DNA from 2 places in the Streptococcus sp. IsoGale022 genome. Region 2 is predicted to be linked to the other one. Evidence: predicted binding sites of a transcription regulator. Region 2 holds the regulator's gene; the other holds the start of a gene.
What was found. The regulator CtsR, encoded in region 2, represses protease genes until heat stress. The targets are predictions, from matches to a motif close to TTGGTCAAAAAAGGTCAAANA.
Positions count from the first base shown of each region.

Region 1: a site for CtsR is predicted at 4,558-4,578, ahead of RG608_RS07950 (ATP-dependent Clp protease ATP-binding subunit). Genes of this name have one in related genera too.

Region 1 is NZ_JAKZJI010000014.1:1,914-10,075, reverse strand. It holds gene xseA (exodeoxyribonuclease VII large subunit) at 1-1,227, opposite strand, end outside; gene RG608_RS07975 (hypothetical protein) at 1,172-1,408, opposite strand; gene RG608_RS07970 (NAD(P)H-hydrate dehydratase) at 1,384-2,226, opposite strand; gene RG608_RS07965 (HAD hydrolase family protein) at 2,334-3,107, opposite strand; gene RG608_RS07960 (bifunctional methylenetetrahydrofolate dehydrogenase/methenyltetrahydrofolate cyclohydrolase) at 3,104-3,958, opposite strand; gene RG608_RS07955 (DUF1797 family protein) at 4,148-4,378, opposite strand; gene RG608_RS07950 (ATP-dependent Clp protease ATP-binding subunit) at 4,628-6,898, shown strand; gene RG608_RS07945 (GyrI-like domain-containing protein) at 7,034-7,648, opposite strand; gene RG608_RS07940 (YafY family protein) at 7,708-8,162, opposite strand, start outside.
Region 2 is NZ_JAKZJI010000005.1:78,812-86,973, forward strand. It holds gene rpsB (30S ribosomal protein S2) at 1-231, shown strand, start outside; gene tsf (translation elongation factor Ts) at 304-1,347, shown strand; gene RG608_RS04180 (hypothetical protein) at 1,452-1,901, opposite strand; gene RG608_RS04185 (CtsR family transcriptional regulator) at 2,086-2,550, shown strand; gene RG608_RS04190 (ATP-dependent Clp protease ATP-binding subunit) at 2,551-4,980, shown strand; gene RG608_RS04195 (DUF4272 domain-containing protein) at 5,061-5,804, shown strand; gene RG608_RS04200 (ECF transporter S component) at 5,846-6,331, shown strand; gene RG608_RS04205 (DUF4430 domain-containing protein) at 6,315-6,716, shown strand; partial or broken gene RG608_RS04210 (AAA family ATPase) at 6,902-7,959, shown strand; gene pnuC (nicotinamide riboside transporter PnuC) at 7,981-8,162, shown strand, end outside.

The DNA.
Region 1 (8,162 bases), on a different contig from region 2:
ATTCTTTTGGACAATAGCATAGCCACGCGCCACGATTCGACTGGTATCCAGCATAAGCAAGGCCTCGGACAATCTCCTGACTTGAGCTACCTTATTATCATAAATGACTGCCATGTTGCTGCGCAGCAAACGCTCCAGCTGGGCAGTCTGCTCTTGAAAACGCTGAATGCGACTGAGCGGATTCAATGTTTCCAAACGATGCTGCAAGATTTTGACCCGCTGTTGCTCTTCACTATAATATTCGCGAATTTTTTGCTTGAGTCGCAGGTTGAGCTGGTCTAACTTCTGCAGATGGCCATCGTAAAGCCGCTCTGGCTGTCGGAAGATAACCGACTGGGTCAGTTTATTCAGTCGCTCTCGATAATAGCTCAGGCGATTGGAAATCGCTCGTGACATGCGGTTTTCCTGCTGCTGCAAATACCCCAGCAGATCCAGCTTGGTGACCGGTGTTGCTAGCTCAGCCGCAGCCGTTGGAGTCGCAGCTCTGCGATCTGCTACAAAGTCCGCCAAAGTCGTATCTGTCTCATGGCCGACACTAGAAATAACAGGAATCCGAGACTCAAAAATAGCCCGAACTGTTTCCTCTTCGTTGAAAGCCCAGAGATCTTCGATAGAACCACCACCTCGACCAATAATCAGTACATCCAAATCCGACCGCTCATTGGCCAGTCTGATGTGGTCAGCAACCTGAGCTGCAGCCCCATCTCCCTGCACTTTTGTCGGATAAAGGACAATCTCCACTCCCGGAAAGCGACGGCTGACCGTCGTGATAATATCCTGAATAACCGCTCCGCTGGGACTGGTTACGACGCCGATTTTCTTAGGAAATTGAGGTAAGGCCTGCTTGAATTTATCTTGAAAAAGCCCCTCTTCTCCCAGTTTTTTCTTGAGCTGTTCAAACTGGATAGCCAAGGCACCGATACCATCCGGCTCCGCTTTTTCAATGATGATAGAATAGGAACCGCTCGGCTCATAGAGCTGCACCCGGCCAATGACATTGATTTTCATACCTTCTTCTAGCTCAAAGCCTAGCTTCTGGTAGACACCAGACCAAATCGTAACCTGAATGACGGCCTTCTCATCCTTTAATGAAAAATACTGGTGATTGGGGCGCCGGCGGAAATTGGACACCTGGCCAGTCAGATAGACCCGCTCCAAATAAGGATCCCGCTCAAACTTCATCTTCAGATACTTGGTCAAGGTCGAAACCGACAAATACTCTGGCATGTCCTTTTCCTTTCTTTTCTAGTTTTTCCGTAACTTTTATTATAACAAAAAACTGCATAAAAAACCGATTACAAAGTCTAAAAATACCCTGAAAAGCAAGAAAAAAACTGGGCTTCCACAAAAGAAACCCAGCTGACTTAAAACCCAAGAAAAAGTCTACTGACTCATCTCCTTCATCCACTTTGGAATGACCCTGCTGATTGCCGTTGGCAGGACGACATAAACTTCATGACTCAGCTCATCTGCGATAAGGGAGTGAAGAAGAGTTGCAGCCGCCACTCGCTCAAAGAGACTGCTTGACTTGAACTGACCCGCAAAAGCGGCAATCATACCAGCCAGCGTATCCCCCATTCCGCCAGTTGCCTGATAAGGTCCGCCTACTGTCAGCTCAAAGACCTGCTCTTGCCCGCTTTGATAGATGGTCGTCCCATGCTTTTTCTGCACGACAATACTGTCCAGAGGCAGTTGATTGACCGCCGCCTGATTGGCTGCAGCTGTCTGATCTGATAAGCTCAAACCCGATAAACCTTCCCACTCCTTTTGGTGAGGGGTAAAAACTGTTTGGGCTTTTGGAAATGGCAAAGCTGCTTTGCTAAAGAGAGAAATGGCGCCGCCATCCATGATAAGTATCTGCTGTTCTGCCACAGTCTGGACTACCATTTGTAGGATATCTAGACCTAGTTGATTCTCCGCCAAGCCAGGACCAATCAAGACTAGATCTGATTTGGCCAGTTGCTCTGTCAATCGGTCTTGCTCCTCTAAGTCAAAGGCCATGGCCTCCGGTAAATGACTGTGCAGAGGGGCGATATTTTCTCTATCTGTAGCAACAGTCACCAGACCAGCTCCGCTATTGACTGCTGCTAAAGCTGCCATGATGATGGCACCCCCATAAGGATAGGTCCCTCCAATCAGTAAAAGACGACCGTAATCGCCCTTGTGACTATCCAAGGGACGTTCCCGAATGACTCTTTTTAAAATATTTTCAGCATTTTTTACCATGATATTCTCCTAGACCAACTTCATCCTGCACTTGTCTCAACATGACAAAACCTATCTTCATTATACACCAAAAGGCACCTAAACAGGTGCCTCGTATCGCAGGAAAGTTATTTTTCTCGGAAATCTGCAAATTTTTGTAAGATTCTTGCTGCGACTGCCTTGGGTAAATTTTCTTGAAAGGCGACCTGCTCATCCGCATAATCGCTCAAGCCTAGGAAATCCCCAACCTGCACAGCGTAGAGAGAATTCTTAAAGAGCTGAATATCATTTTGATCATTACCAAAAGCCACATAATCCGAACCGCATAGTTCCTTTACAGTTGAAGCTTTATTAGTTTCAGCCGGATTGATATAAAAACATTTCTCATGTTCATGATAGTCTAGACTCAGATTGGACAAGTTTGCAAAACGAGCCTGTAAATCGTCTAAGAGTTGCTCATGATTCCCCATGTAAATAACAAGCTTAATAGGATGCTGGAGTTCAGTCAGTTCCAACCGTCTTGCCCGCTTGAGAGGATCTACACTGGCAATAAAAGGGATTTTTTCTAAAATCTGGCCGCTGTAGTCAAAAGTATTATCAACGAAAAAAGGCAAATTATAGGTCAAACAAGTGTCTAGAATGGCTTGATAACTTGACTGATGCAGCTGACGCTCAAACATCAGCTGTCCATTCTGATAAGCTACTCCGCCATTCAGGCCAATCACTATCCGCTGGCTCAATTCTGGACCCAATAGTCCCAGACAATCTCGATAGGAACGCGCTGAAGCAAACAAAACTTCATGCCCAAACTGAGGAGCCGTTAGCAGAACCTGCTTAATCTCCTCATCAATCGTCATATAATCAAAGGACAAGGTCCCATCCAAATCAAAAACAAATTTCATGATTCAAGACTCCATTTAAAGGCTTGGTAGGTCTGCTCCATCAGCATGGTAATGGTCATGGGCCCAACACCTCCAGGTACAGGGGTAATCAGACTGGCAAGTTCAGACACTTCATCAAATTTAACGTCGCCAATCAGCTTGCCATTCTCATCTCGGTTCATACCGACATCAATGACAACAGCTCCTTCCTTGACAAAGTCCTTGGTCACAAAATGTCCACGACCGATAGCCACCACCAAAATATCTGCCCGCTTAGCAGTCTTAGCTAGATTGTGGGTCCGCGAATGCGTCAGAGTCACTGTTGCATTCTTAGCTAAAAGGAGCTGAGCCATGGGCTTACCGACAATATTACTCCGCCCGATGACGACCGCTCGCTTGCCTTCCAGTTCAACGCCATATTCATGGAACATTGCCATAATGCCTGCAGGAGTAGCCGGAATCATAACAGGATGGCCGCTCCATAGCTTGCCCATATTAAGCGGATGAAAGCCATCAACATCCTTGTCTGGATCAATGGCCAGCAGCACAGCTTCATCATCAATATGGTCAGGTAAGGGCAGTTGGACTAAAATGCCATGCCAATCAGGATTTTGATTATAAGTTTCAATCAAGCTCAAGAGTTCTTCTTGGCTGGTCTCTTCTGGCAGACGTTCTATCTTACTCCGAAAGCCAGCGGCCAAGGCCGAGCGCTCTTTATTACGCACGTAGATTTGACTGGCTGGATTATTTCCCACCACAATCACTACCAAGCCCGGAACCTGACCTGTCTTTTCTTTGAGGCGAGCCGTTTTTTCGGCTAATTTTTTCTGAAGCTTCTCTGCCAAACCTCTACCATCAATAATCTGCGCCATGTCATTCTCATTTCTTTTTCATTATCTTTTTCATTATACCAAAAAAATCTGTGCCCAGCCTATAACTTTTTCTTATACAAGGTTATAAGACGAGGTTTCATTGGCACCTAGTGGTAAAATTTTCAGACCTGCTAAATCTTTTTCAAAATAAGATAAAAAGGGTAAAAATAAAAAGCAGCTAAGTGCTTTTTAGTAGAGTAATTCATAAATTTCCATTGCAATCAAATCGATGCTGTCGAAAGTATAGGTCTCACGCGCTGCAACGTCACGCAAGGTGAAGACAGAGCCGTTTTCTTCGTCGTAACTGTAAGCTACTTCTGCTACAACCACTCCTTCACGCTCAAAATTACGTTTCAAATTTCCGCCATCCTTAGCCATAGCTTCTAAGCGGTTAATAATTCTAACTAAATGTGATTCCATTTTGTTTCTCCTATTTACTTAGTTCCCTCTTATTTTACCATAAATAGCGACTGAAATACCACTAAAAGCCCATTTTTTGTAATTTTTCAAGAATTTGTTTTCATTCTGCTCGGTCTAAGGGAGGATTTTGTAGTAAATTCTTGCAAAGTTCGAGAATACTGATATAATGAAACTATAAAACTTTGACTATTTTTGACCTTTAATTTTTTCTATAAATAGCTTGCACACTAAAAGAAAAGAGGTATCTGCATGCTTTGTCAAAATTGTAAAATCAATGAATCTACGATTCACCTTTATACCAACGTAAATGGCCATAAACAGCAGGTGGATTTGTGCCAAAACTGCTACCAAATCATGAAAACAGACCCCGAACATTCCTTGTTCGGTGGAATTGCTAATGCAAACAATCACGGAACAGATCCTATCGATGACTTCTTTAACAGCCTCAGCAATTTTCAACAGCCTCAGGAACCAACTACTCCTCCTACTCAATCTGGCGGAGCCTATGGAGGCGGTGGCGGCTACGGTTCCAATCCCAGCAAGGGTGGTCAGCCTCAGCCAAGTCCGCAAAAGCCAAAAGGTCTGCTGGAAGAGTTTGGTATCAATGTGACTGAGTTGGCTCGCCGAGGCGAGATTGATCCTGTTATTGGCCGTGATGAAGAAATCGTCCGTGTCATTGAAATCCTCAACCGCCGCACCAAAAACAATCCCGTTCTCATAGGAGAGCCAGGAGTCGGGAAAACAGCCGTGGTGGAAGGTCTGGCCCAGAAAATTATTGATGGTGATGTCCCTCATAAACTCCAAGGCAAAGAAGTTATCCGCCTAGACGTTGTCAGCTTAGTACAGGGAACTGGTATCCGTGGCCAATTTGAGGAGAGAATGCAGAAGCTCATTGATGAGATTCGTTCTCGTCAGGATGTCATTCTCTTTATTGATGAAATACATGAAATTGTCGGAGCAGGCTCTGCTGGCGATGGAAATATGGACGCTGGGAACATCCTCAAACCAGCTCTGGCTCGCGGTGAGCTCCAGATGGTCGGAGCAACCACCCTCAATGAATACCGTATCATTGAGAAGGATGCAGCACTGGAGCGCCGGATGCAGCCAGTTAAGGTAGACGAGCCGACTGTTGAAGAAACCATTACCATCCTCAAAGGGATTCAGAAAAAATACGAAGACTACCATCACGTCAAGTACACAGATGCGGCTATTGAAGCGGCTGCCCTTCTCTCCAACCGCTACATCCAAGATCGCTTCCTGCCAGACAAGGCTATTGACCTCTTGGATGAGGCTGGTTCCAAGATGAATCTGACCCTCAACTTCGTTGATCCCAAGGTCATTGACCAACGTCTGATTGAGGCCGAAAATCTCAAGGCTCAGGCAACCCGTGACGAAGATTTCGAGAAAGCGGCTTACTTCCGCGACCAGATTGCCAAGTACAAGGAACTCCAGCAGACAAGTGTGCTAGACAAGGATACTCCAATTATCAGCGAGAAAACGATTGAACACATCGTAGAGCAAAAGACCAATATCCCAGTTGGTGACCTCAAAGAAAAAGAACAGTCTCAACTAGTTAATCTCTCTAGTGACTTAAAGGCTCATGTCATCGGTCAAGACGATGCTGTGGATAAGATTGCCAAGGCCATCCGTCGGAACCGGGTCGGACTAGGAAGTCCTAATCGCCCAATCGGCAGCTTCCTCTTTGTCGGACCTACTGGTGTCGGTAAGACTGAGCTGTCTAAGCAACTAGCCATTGAGCTCTTTGGCTCGGCTGACAGCATGATTCGCTTTGATATGAGTGAATATATGGAAAAACACAGCGTGGCCAAGCTGGTCGGTGCCCCTCCGGGCTATGTCGGCTATGATGAAGCTGGCCAATTGACTGAGCGCGTCCGTCGTAATCCATACTCCTTCATTCTGCTGGATGAGGTGGAAAAAGCCCATCCCGATGTTATGCACATGTTCCTGCAGGTTCTGGATGATGGCCGCCTGACCGATGGCCAAGGCAGGACTGTCAGCTTCAAGGACACCATTATCATCATGACATCCAATGCCGGAACTGGCAAAGCTGAAGCCAGCGTTGGCTTTGGAGCAGCGCGTGAAGGCCGCACCAATTCCGTCTTGGGTGAATTGGGCAACTTCTTCAGTCCTGAGTTTATGAACCGCTTTGACGGCATTATCGAATTCCAGGCGCTCAGCAAGGACAACCTGCTTCAAATCGTCAACCTTATGCTGGACGATGTCAATCAACGCTTGGCAACCAACGATATTCATCTGGATGTTACGGAGAAGGTCAAGGAAAAATTGGTTGATCTGGGCTACGATCCGAAAATGGGGGCTCGCCCACTGCGCCGTACCATTCAGGACCATATCGAAGACGCTATCACTGACTTCTATCTGGAAAATCCAAGCGAAAAAGAGCTCAAAGCTATCATGACCAGCAATGGCAAGATTCTCATCAAGTCAGCCAAGAAAACTGAAAACGCAGAGTCCGTTAATTCATCACAAGAAGAAAAATAAATGTTGACAAAAGAGAGTGGGACAGAAATCGGGAATTCGTTAGAATTCGATTTCGTCGTCCCACTCAACCACTGCGTCTTGCTCGAAAATCCAAAGACAATTGAGAGGCTAGGACTTTTGTCCCAGCCTCTTTCTTTATTGTTCTTTCTGAACCTTGTAGCGCAGAATTGTTTTCAGCTTACTAGGGTCTGTCCTATTCAGATTATTGAGATAGATTTCCCTATGAGTGTGTGACATCCGTGTCAGCTGGTGATTCTGGCAAAAGGCATCCATTTTAGCGAAGGATTGAGGTTCTTCGTCAAAAGGACCCAGATGCAGTATGGAGACACACGCTCCTTCAGTCATTTCTTCAAAACGAATCTCGTCATAGAGAGGATTAGGCTTTTTGACACGGACTTGTTCCAGAGCCTTTTTCACCATCTCTCCAGTGATAAAGTCCGGCTGCCCAATCATAATAGTATAGATCAATTCTTCTTTAATCAGTTCTCCTGCTTGCTTTTGCTGCCAAAGTCCTTCCAAGGGATAGACTGTAAAATCAGTAAATTCTTGCTCGGTCGCTGTCTTTTTGTAGTTCATCTTGATAGCATAGGCTAAGCTGTACAGAGCACCAACTCGTTCCGAAAAGTCAGCAGCATTAGGATTGCCCTTGCCGTCAATCATGATAAAAGACTGGGCAGGAACATCTATGAGACAGGGTTCAGACTTGATTTGATATATTTCTCGATTGGCTTTTCTCCATTCATATTTCATGAGAGAGCCCTCCTTTCTTTACTACAAAAAGTATAGCAAAGAAAAGCTGACAACCTCTGTCAGCTTTTATAAATATCGGTAATAGCTTTTAACTTTTCTTTGAATTCTTCCCGTAACCGAGGCGGCTCCAAGATTTCAACTCCATCCAAAAAGGATAGCAAGTAGGTATAAAGACTATCGTGACTCAGCAAATACGTTTGGACATAAAGGCTCCCATCAGTCTCCTCTATCTCTGCTTCTGAAAACTCCTCGTACACTCGAAAGGCATGCTTCCGGTCAAATTTCAAGAGGACTTTTACAGTATCTCCTAGCCGCTCTTCAGGACTAAATTTCTCATCCAAGACTCTCTGTTTAAATCTTTCCTCTAACATCTGACAGTCTCTCATTCTGCTAAGTTTAAAAAAGCGGGGAGCTTGTCTTAAACGACAAAAGCCAGCAACATACCAATCTTGACTTTTAAATACTAACTTCAACGCCTCTATCTTTCGCTGCTCTCTTTCTCCCCGCCCATTCA
Region 2 (8,162 bases):
GCCATGGTTGATACTAACACTGATCCTGATGATATCGATGTTATTATCCCAGCTAACGACGATGCAATCCGTGCGGTTAAATTGATCACTGCGAAAATGGCTGATGCTGTTATCGAAGGCCGTCAAGGTGAAGATAGCGTTGAATCAGTAGAAGCAGAATTGGCTGCAACCGAAACTCAAGCAGATTCTATCGAAGAAATCGTTGAAGTTGTTGAAGGTTCAAACGAATAATTAGTAAACTAACCTAAAGGGGCAGGGCTCAGCCCAGCTCCTTTATTTACATTAAAAAATAGGAGAAGAAAAATGGCAGAAATTACAGCTAAGCTTGTCAAAGAATTGCGTGAAAAATCTGGTGCTGGTGTCATGGACGCTAAGAAAGCACTTGTTGAAACTGATGGTGACATCGAAAAAGCGATTGAATTGCTTCGCGAAAAAGGGATGGCAAAAGCAGCTAAGAAAGCTGACCGTGTTGCCGCTGAAGGTCTGACAGGCGTTTACGTAAACGGTAACGTTGCCGCTGTTGTTGAAGTGAATGCTGAAACTGACTTCGTTGCGAAAAATGCTCAATTTGTTGACTTGGTAAATGCTACTGCGAAAGTAATCGCTGAAGGCAAACCAGCTAACAACGAAGAAGCACTTGCTTTGACAATGCCTTCAGGTGAAACTCTTGAAGCTGCATACGTATCTGCAACTGCAACTATCGGAGAAAAGATCTCTTTCCGTCGCTTTGCTTTGATTGAAAAGACAGATGCTCAACACTTTGGTGCTTACCAACACAACGGTGGCCGTATCGGAGTTATCTCAGTTATTGACGGTGGAGACGATGCTCTTGCTAAGCAAATCTCTATGCACATCGCTGCGATGAAACCAACTGTTCTTTCATACAAAGAATTGGATGAGCAATTTGTCAAAGATGAATTGGCGCAATTGAACCATGTCATCGATCAAGACAATGAAAGCCGTGCAATGGTTGGTAAACCAGCTCTTCCACACTTGAAATACGGTTCTAAAGCTCAATTGACGGATGCAGTTGTTGCACAAGCTGAAGAAGACATCAAGGCTGAATTGGCTGCTGAAGGCAAACCAGAAAAGATCTGGGACAAGATCATCCCAGGTAAAATGGATCGCTTCATGCTTGACAACACTAAAGTTGACCAAGCATACACACTTCTTGCACAAGTCTACATCATGGATGACAGCAAGACAGTTGAAGCTTACCTTGAATCAGTAAATGCTTCAGTAGTTGAGTTCGCTCGCTTTGAAGTTGGTGAAGGTATCGAGAAAGCTGCTAACGACTTTGAAAACGAAGTAGCTGCAACAATGGCTGCTGCTCTTGGTCAAAACTAATCGTTTTTAGCATAGAAATAGAACGATAAAAAGGTCTGAGATTTTTTCTCAGACCTTTTCATTTGTAGCATTTTGAAACATCAAGTTTAGAATGGTGAGCAGCATCACTTAGCTGCTTTTTCTCTTTCTTCCTTATGAGCAATCAAGCCGTTGGTAAAAATCAAAACAACCAATATGAAGAGAAGTGCAGTTGTTTGGGGGTAAGTTAGGCTAAACTGATAGACTTTGGTAATAAACAGAAGGGGAAGAGTAACCATCATCATGATTAGAAAGCTATACCATTTGACTCGGTTGCTGACCAGCTCCTGTTCGAAGAGCAAGGGAGCATAAAGACAGGCGATGAGAGCTCCGATAGGAATATCAACGTAATCAGCAGAAAAGATGGTGAAAATACTCAGAGTTGCAAAAAGCCATTTGAGTACATGACGAGAATAGTTGAGCCAATCCATTTTCATTGGATTATCCTCCTTGTTTAGATGATCGTTGGCAGGCAGAAGTTTCTGTCTGTCTTTTCCTTGTGGATTTCCACCTATATTATAACGCTTTAAAAGCAAAAAGCAAGCGGTTACACAAGGCTTTTAAAGCTTTTTCACTAGTTTGAATTATCAGACCTTTCAGTCACCCCTTTTTCTTTCAAAATAGAGACTTTTCCGGTATAATATTAGTCAAAGATAGTCAATGTTAGAGAATCAAGGAAAAAGAAATTTATTCTGAAATTCTCAACTGGAGAGGGAAGTCATGGGTGCAAAAAACACATCGGACAGTATTGAAGCATATATCAAGTCTATTCTGGCTCAGGCGGGGATGGTTGAATTAAAACGCAGTGAACTGGCTGATGTTTTTCAGGTGGTTCCCAGTCAGATTAACTATGTGATTAAGACGCGTTTTACGGAAAGTCGGGGCTATATCGTTGAAAGCAAGCGTGGTGGCGGCGGCTATATTCGGATTGGAAAGATTGAATTTTCCGACCGGCATCAGATGCTTTGCGGCCTGTACGACAGTGTAGGAGAGCGTGTCAGCCAACAGGTTTTTACAGATGTTATTCAGCTTCTTTTTGACGAGAAGATTATGACTGAACGTGAGGGCAATCTAATCTTATCAACAGCATCGGACTCGATTTTGGGCGATGGAGCTGCGGAGATTCGTGCCCGGATATTAAAAAAGATTTTACAACAACTAGACAGAAAAGGAATGGAATCATAAATGAAATACTCAAAAGCCTTAATAGAAAGCTTGGAAGCAGCCCAGCTCTTGGCCGGCCATTTTACGACAGATTATCTGGAATCATGGCATCTGCTGATTGCTTTGGCTAATAATCCCTACAGTGTTGCTGGTTCAGTTCTCAATGAATTTCCTGTGGAAGTTGATGGATTTGAAGAAGCAGCTTTTCAGATTACTGGTCAGGCTTATCAGAAAGACGGTCACTTCGAGCTGCTGCCTTTTTCTTATCGCTTAGAGGAGCTGTTTGAGGAGGCAGGACAGATTGCAGAAGCTGTTCGCGCTAAGCATGTAGGTACCGAACATGTGCTGCTGGCCATGCTATTTGACCGGGGGACCTTGGCCTCTCGTATTCTGGAATTTACCGGCTTTAGCTACGAGGATAAGGAGCAGGGGCCGAAAATCAGTGATTTGCGTAAGGTCTTGGAGCAGCGATCTGGCTGGGGCAAGGAAGATATCAAGGCTATCCGCAGTCTGAATAAGGGCGTAATGGCTGCTAAGCAGACCATGGCTAATATGATGGGGATGCCGGCTTCTACCAGCGGGGGGCTGGAAGATTACACTCGTGATCTGACGGAGCTGGCTAGAGATGGCCGATTGGAGCCAGTCATTGGCCGCGATCAGGAAATTTCACGGATAGTTCAGATTCTCAGTCGCAAGACTAAAAACAATCCAGTGCTGGTTGGAGATGCTGGGGTTGGTAAGACTGCTCTAGCCTTGGGACTGGCTCAGCGTGTAGCGGCTGGTCAGGTTCCGGCTGAACTTGCCAAGATGCGGGTTTTGGAGCTGGACTTGATGAATGTAGTCGCTGGCACTCGCTTTCGCGGAGACTTTGAGGAGCGGATGAACAACATCATCAATGACATTGAAGAAGATGGTCATGTCATTCTCTTCATCGATGAGCTACATACTATCATGGGCTCTGGCAGCGGTATTGACTCGACCTTGGATGCGGCCAATATCCTGAAACCGGCTCTGGCTCGCGGAACATTGCGGACAGTTGGTGCTACGACGCAGGAAGAGTACCAGAAACATATTGAAAAAGATGCTGCTCTTTCTCGGCGTTTTGCCAAAGTCAGTATAGAAGAGCCGAATGTGGCTGACAGCATTGCTATTTTACAAGGTTTGAGAAAGAGCTATGAGGACCATCACAAGGTGCAGATCAGTGATCAGGCTATCGAGACAGCGGTCAAATACGCCCATCGCTATCTGACTAGCAAGCACCTGCCAGACTCTGCCATTGATCTTTTGGACGAGGCCAGTGCGACAGTGCAGAATAGAGGACCGCAGAATTATGAGCAGTCAGATTTGACGCCAGTGGATCAAGCCTTGATGGCAGCGGATTTCAAAAAAGTCTCAAAGTTGCTTGAGCAAGAGCAGCAGCCTAAGCTCTATAAACTGAAAGTGGAAGAAGACGATGTTTTGGCTACTCTTAGCGGTTTATCTGGAATTCCTGTGCAGAAGCTGACTCAGACAGATGCCAAGAAATACCTCAATTTGGAAACAGAACTGCATAAACGCGTGATTGGGCAGGATGAGGCGATTTCAGCTATTAGCCGAGCTATCCGCCGTAATCAGTCGGGTATCCGCAGCAGCAAGCGGCCAATTGGCTCCTTTATGTTCCTAGGTCCGACAGGAGTCGGGAAGACGGAGCTAGCCAAGGCTCTGGCCGAAAGTCTCTTTGATGACGAGTCTGCTCTCATACGATTTGATATGAGTGAGTACATGGAGAAATTCGCGGCTAGCCGCCTCAATGGAGCGCCTCCAGGCTATGTAGGCTATGAAGAAGGAGGAGAGCTGACGGAGAAGGTGCGCAACAGACCTTACTCTGTCCTGCTCTTTGACGAGGTGGAAAAGGCGCATCCGGATATTTTCAATGTTCTCCTGCAGGTCTTGGATGATGGTCAGTTGACTGACAGCAAGGGTCGCAAGGTTGACTTCTCCAATACGATTATTATCATGACCAGCAATCTGGGAGCAACCAGTTTGCGGGATGATAAGACGGTAGGTTTTGGGGCTCGGGATATCCGTTTGGACCACGCCAATATGGAAAAACGGATGCTGGAAGAACTCAAGAAAGCTTATCGACCTGAGTTTATCAACCGTATAGATGAGAAGGTCGTCTTCCACAGCTTATCTGCAGAAGATATGCAGGAGGTGGTCAAGGTTATGGTCAAACCGCTCATTGCTAGTCTTGCTGAGAAGGGAATTGAGCTGAAGTTTCAGTCTAGTGCACTTAAGCTGCTGGCTCAGGAAGGATACGATGTGGAAATGGGAGCACGGCCATTGCGTCGCACTCTGCAGACCCAGGTGGAGGACAAGCTGTCTGAACTCCTCTTGACAGGAGATTTGACGACTGGTCAGACTCTTAAGGTCGGGGTCAAGGCTGACCAACTTAAGTTTGAAGTGGTTTAGAAAGCCAAGTCTGCAATGAAAATTTTCGCCTACGATTAGCCCTTGATTAGATAGATACTCAATAGTTATTTCATCATTCAATGAAACTGGGAATTGAAGGATTGGAGGCTGATATGTCGTTTTTTAAGGATTTGTTTGCTGGCAAGAAAGCCAGCGTGAAAACACCAGAAGAGCGCAAGGCGGCTAGTATCCAGCGTTTGAAGAAAGAAGGTATTCCTTACCTTGAGCATTTGCCGGTTATCGAAAGTGCTGAGCAGGTATGGCCGCGCTCGCTAGAAGAAATTGCGCGTCGAGCTATTACCAGCCTCTTGATTATTCAGGCGGCCTTGGATATCGAAAATAATAATTACAATGAGGAGAGCCGCCAGTGGCTGCAGGATAAACTGCAGCAGTACGGAGTGCAGGAAGAGCTGACGCCCAAAGAAAGGACAGTTTTGGAAGATCGTGCCGATCCGGCAGCTATCATCAATATGGTTTGGAAATACGAGGCCTATTGGTCCCTGATTTGGTACTTGGGTCTAGTAGATACTTTGCCGTTTCCAGATAAGATTTGTGATTGTGATGCTGCTATTGACGCAGTCGCTAGTGCGGTTGACTTTCAGGAATTTCTGGGCAAATGCCAACCTCGCAGCTTAGAAGAACTACTGGATGAGGATGATTTGATTTATCGTTATCATTGGGCCTGTGTCGATGCTCGGATTCATGATCAGCCAGCACCGGCAGGCCTTGATGAAAGTGTCGTTCTGGAGAGGCGGTCTGGTCTTGACTGGCTGCTGGGGCTGAATACGGCACAAGACTGGGATGCTGTTGAGCTGCATACCTAGTCCAACTTCTCTTGATTCACTTAATTAGAAAGGAGGTACCTTTGTCCGCTCGTAAAATGGCTAAAATTGCCATCCTATCGGCTTTATGTGTGGCCTTTCGCTATGCATTTTCCTTTTTGCCCAATGTGCAGCCTATCTCAGCTATCTTTTTCCTGATAGTTATCTTTGAGGATTTGCAGACTTCAATCCTAGTGATGGCTGTGACAATGTTTACATCAGCCTTTCTTTTGGGAATGAGTCCGATCGTCCTCTTTCAGTTGCTGTCCTTTGGACTGATTCTTTGCCTTTGGCGGCTGCTCTATTCTCGGTTAAATCTAGTGGGACAGGGAATAGCAGCAGCTCTCCTATCCTTTGGCTATGGCATTGCCATTGATACACTGACAGCCTTGCTTTACAACTATCACTGGTGGTCTTATGCGATTATCAATGCTTTGACTTTCAATATAGCGCACGGACTGTCGACCTTGTTTTTTTACCCACTCTTGTACCCTATTTTAAGGAGGCTCTATAATGAAAAAAATCTTTAGTTTGCTCACACTTGCTTTTGCCCTTCTCCTTGTTGGTTGCGGCAGCAGCCAGACAAATACTGACAAGAGCTCTAGCTCAGCTGATTCTTCTGTCAAAAAGGAACTGAAAATCAGCATCAGTATTGCGCCAGAAGGTCAGGAAAAGAGCGAGAAAACGGTGGCTGTCGAAGAAGGAAAGACAGCGATGGATGCTTTGAAGAAAGCCTATAAGGTCGAAGAAAAAGATGGTTTTATCACTTCTATTGACGGTCATGCTCAGGATGAAGCAAAGGGCCTCTACTGGATGTTTAAGGTCAATGGAGAAATGGCTCCTAAGGCAGCCAATCAAATCACTGTCAAGGATGGAGACAAGCTGGAATTCTACCAAGAAGTCTATCAGCAATAAATCTTTTATAAAAAGAATCTGATGCCTAAGGCACCAGGTTCTTTTTTGTATCCTTGGAGAAGTTTTAAAGTGTCTGAAAATATTTTTATAAAATTTTATAAAAAACTATTGACAAAATAAAAATATAGTTTATAATAAAAACATAGAAAGAACAAAATATAAAAAACAATAAAAAGAATAGGCTTATGAAAGAAAAAATTGCAATCGTATTTGGAACATTTGCTCCCTTGCATCAGGGGCATATCGATTTAATCCAGAAGACTAAGCGTTCTTATGACAAGGTACGCGTGGTGGTTTCTGGTTATCAGGGTGACCGTGGGCAGGAAGTGGGTCTATCTCTGCAGAAGAGATTCCGCTATACGCGGGAGACTTTCGCAGATGATGAACTGACCCAGGTTTACAAACTGGACGAAACTTCTTTTCCTCGTTACCCTATGGGTTGGGATAAGTGGCTGCCAGCTTTATTAGAGTTGGTTGGCTATGATGCAGAACGCGAGGAACTGATTTTTTTGTCGGAGAATCAGACTATCAATCAGAGCTGACAAAACGTGGTTTTGAAACCTGTTTGGAAGAGCGCCAGTTTGGTATCTCAGCTACCATGATTCGGGAAAATCCTAGTCGTTATTGGAAATATATCGCCCAACCTTTCAGCCGTCACTTTACCAAGAAAGTGCTGATTATGGGTAGTGCCAGCAATGGTAAAACGACCTTGGCTAAGGATTTGGCTCGCTATTATGATGCTCCAGTTAGTCTGGAATATGCTCGAGAATACCAGATTCAAAATAATGTGCGAGACGATGAGCTGACTCCTAAAGACTACTATTATCTGCTCTTAGGACAATATGCTCAGACTTCCCGCTTGATTGACAGCAGCGCCAACCGTGGTCTAGTCGTGGCTGATACAAATTCGTTGGTAACCAAGGCTTACTATGATTACTATCTGAAAGAAAGTCCGGTTCAGGATGAAGAAACAGATACTTTTGACAATCTCTTTGCCAGCATTTTGTCTAAGGAAAAATGGGATTTGATTCTCTTTGCTGAGCCGGTTGGGGCCTATGTCAACGATGGCTTTCGCGATATGAGTATGGCAGACGAGGCTATACGCAGTGATTTTTCAAGCTATCTGAAAAAGCTGAAAGAGCAGTGCTTGGCTCATATTCCGACGGTCTATCTGGCTGGCAGTTATTTGGACAATTATCAGGCGGCCAAAGATGCGATCGACATGATTTATCAAGCGGATTAAAAAAGAAAGTGGTAAAATAGAATGGTAGTAAAAAATCAAAAACTCTCTCCTGCAGCTCTTTACGCAGGACTGAAACAAAAATCTCAAACCTTTGTTCAGAATTTCCGCAATGTCTGTGCGGCAGCTAAAAAACAAGGTTTTAGCGGCATAGCGAAATTGTTCTGGCAGGATTTATTTGGCGGGCGCAGCTTGACTCAATGGCT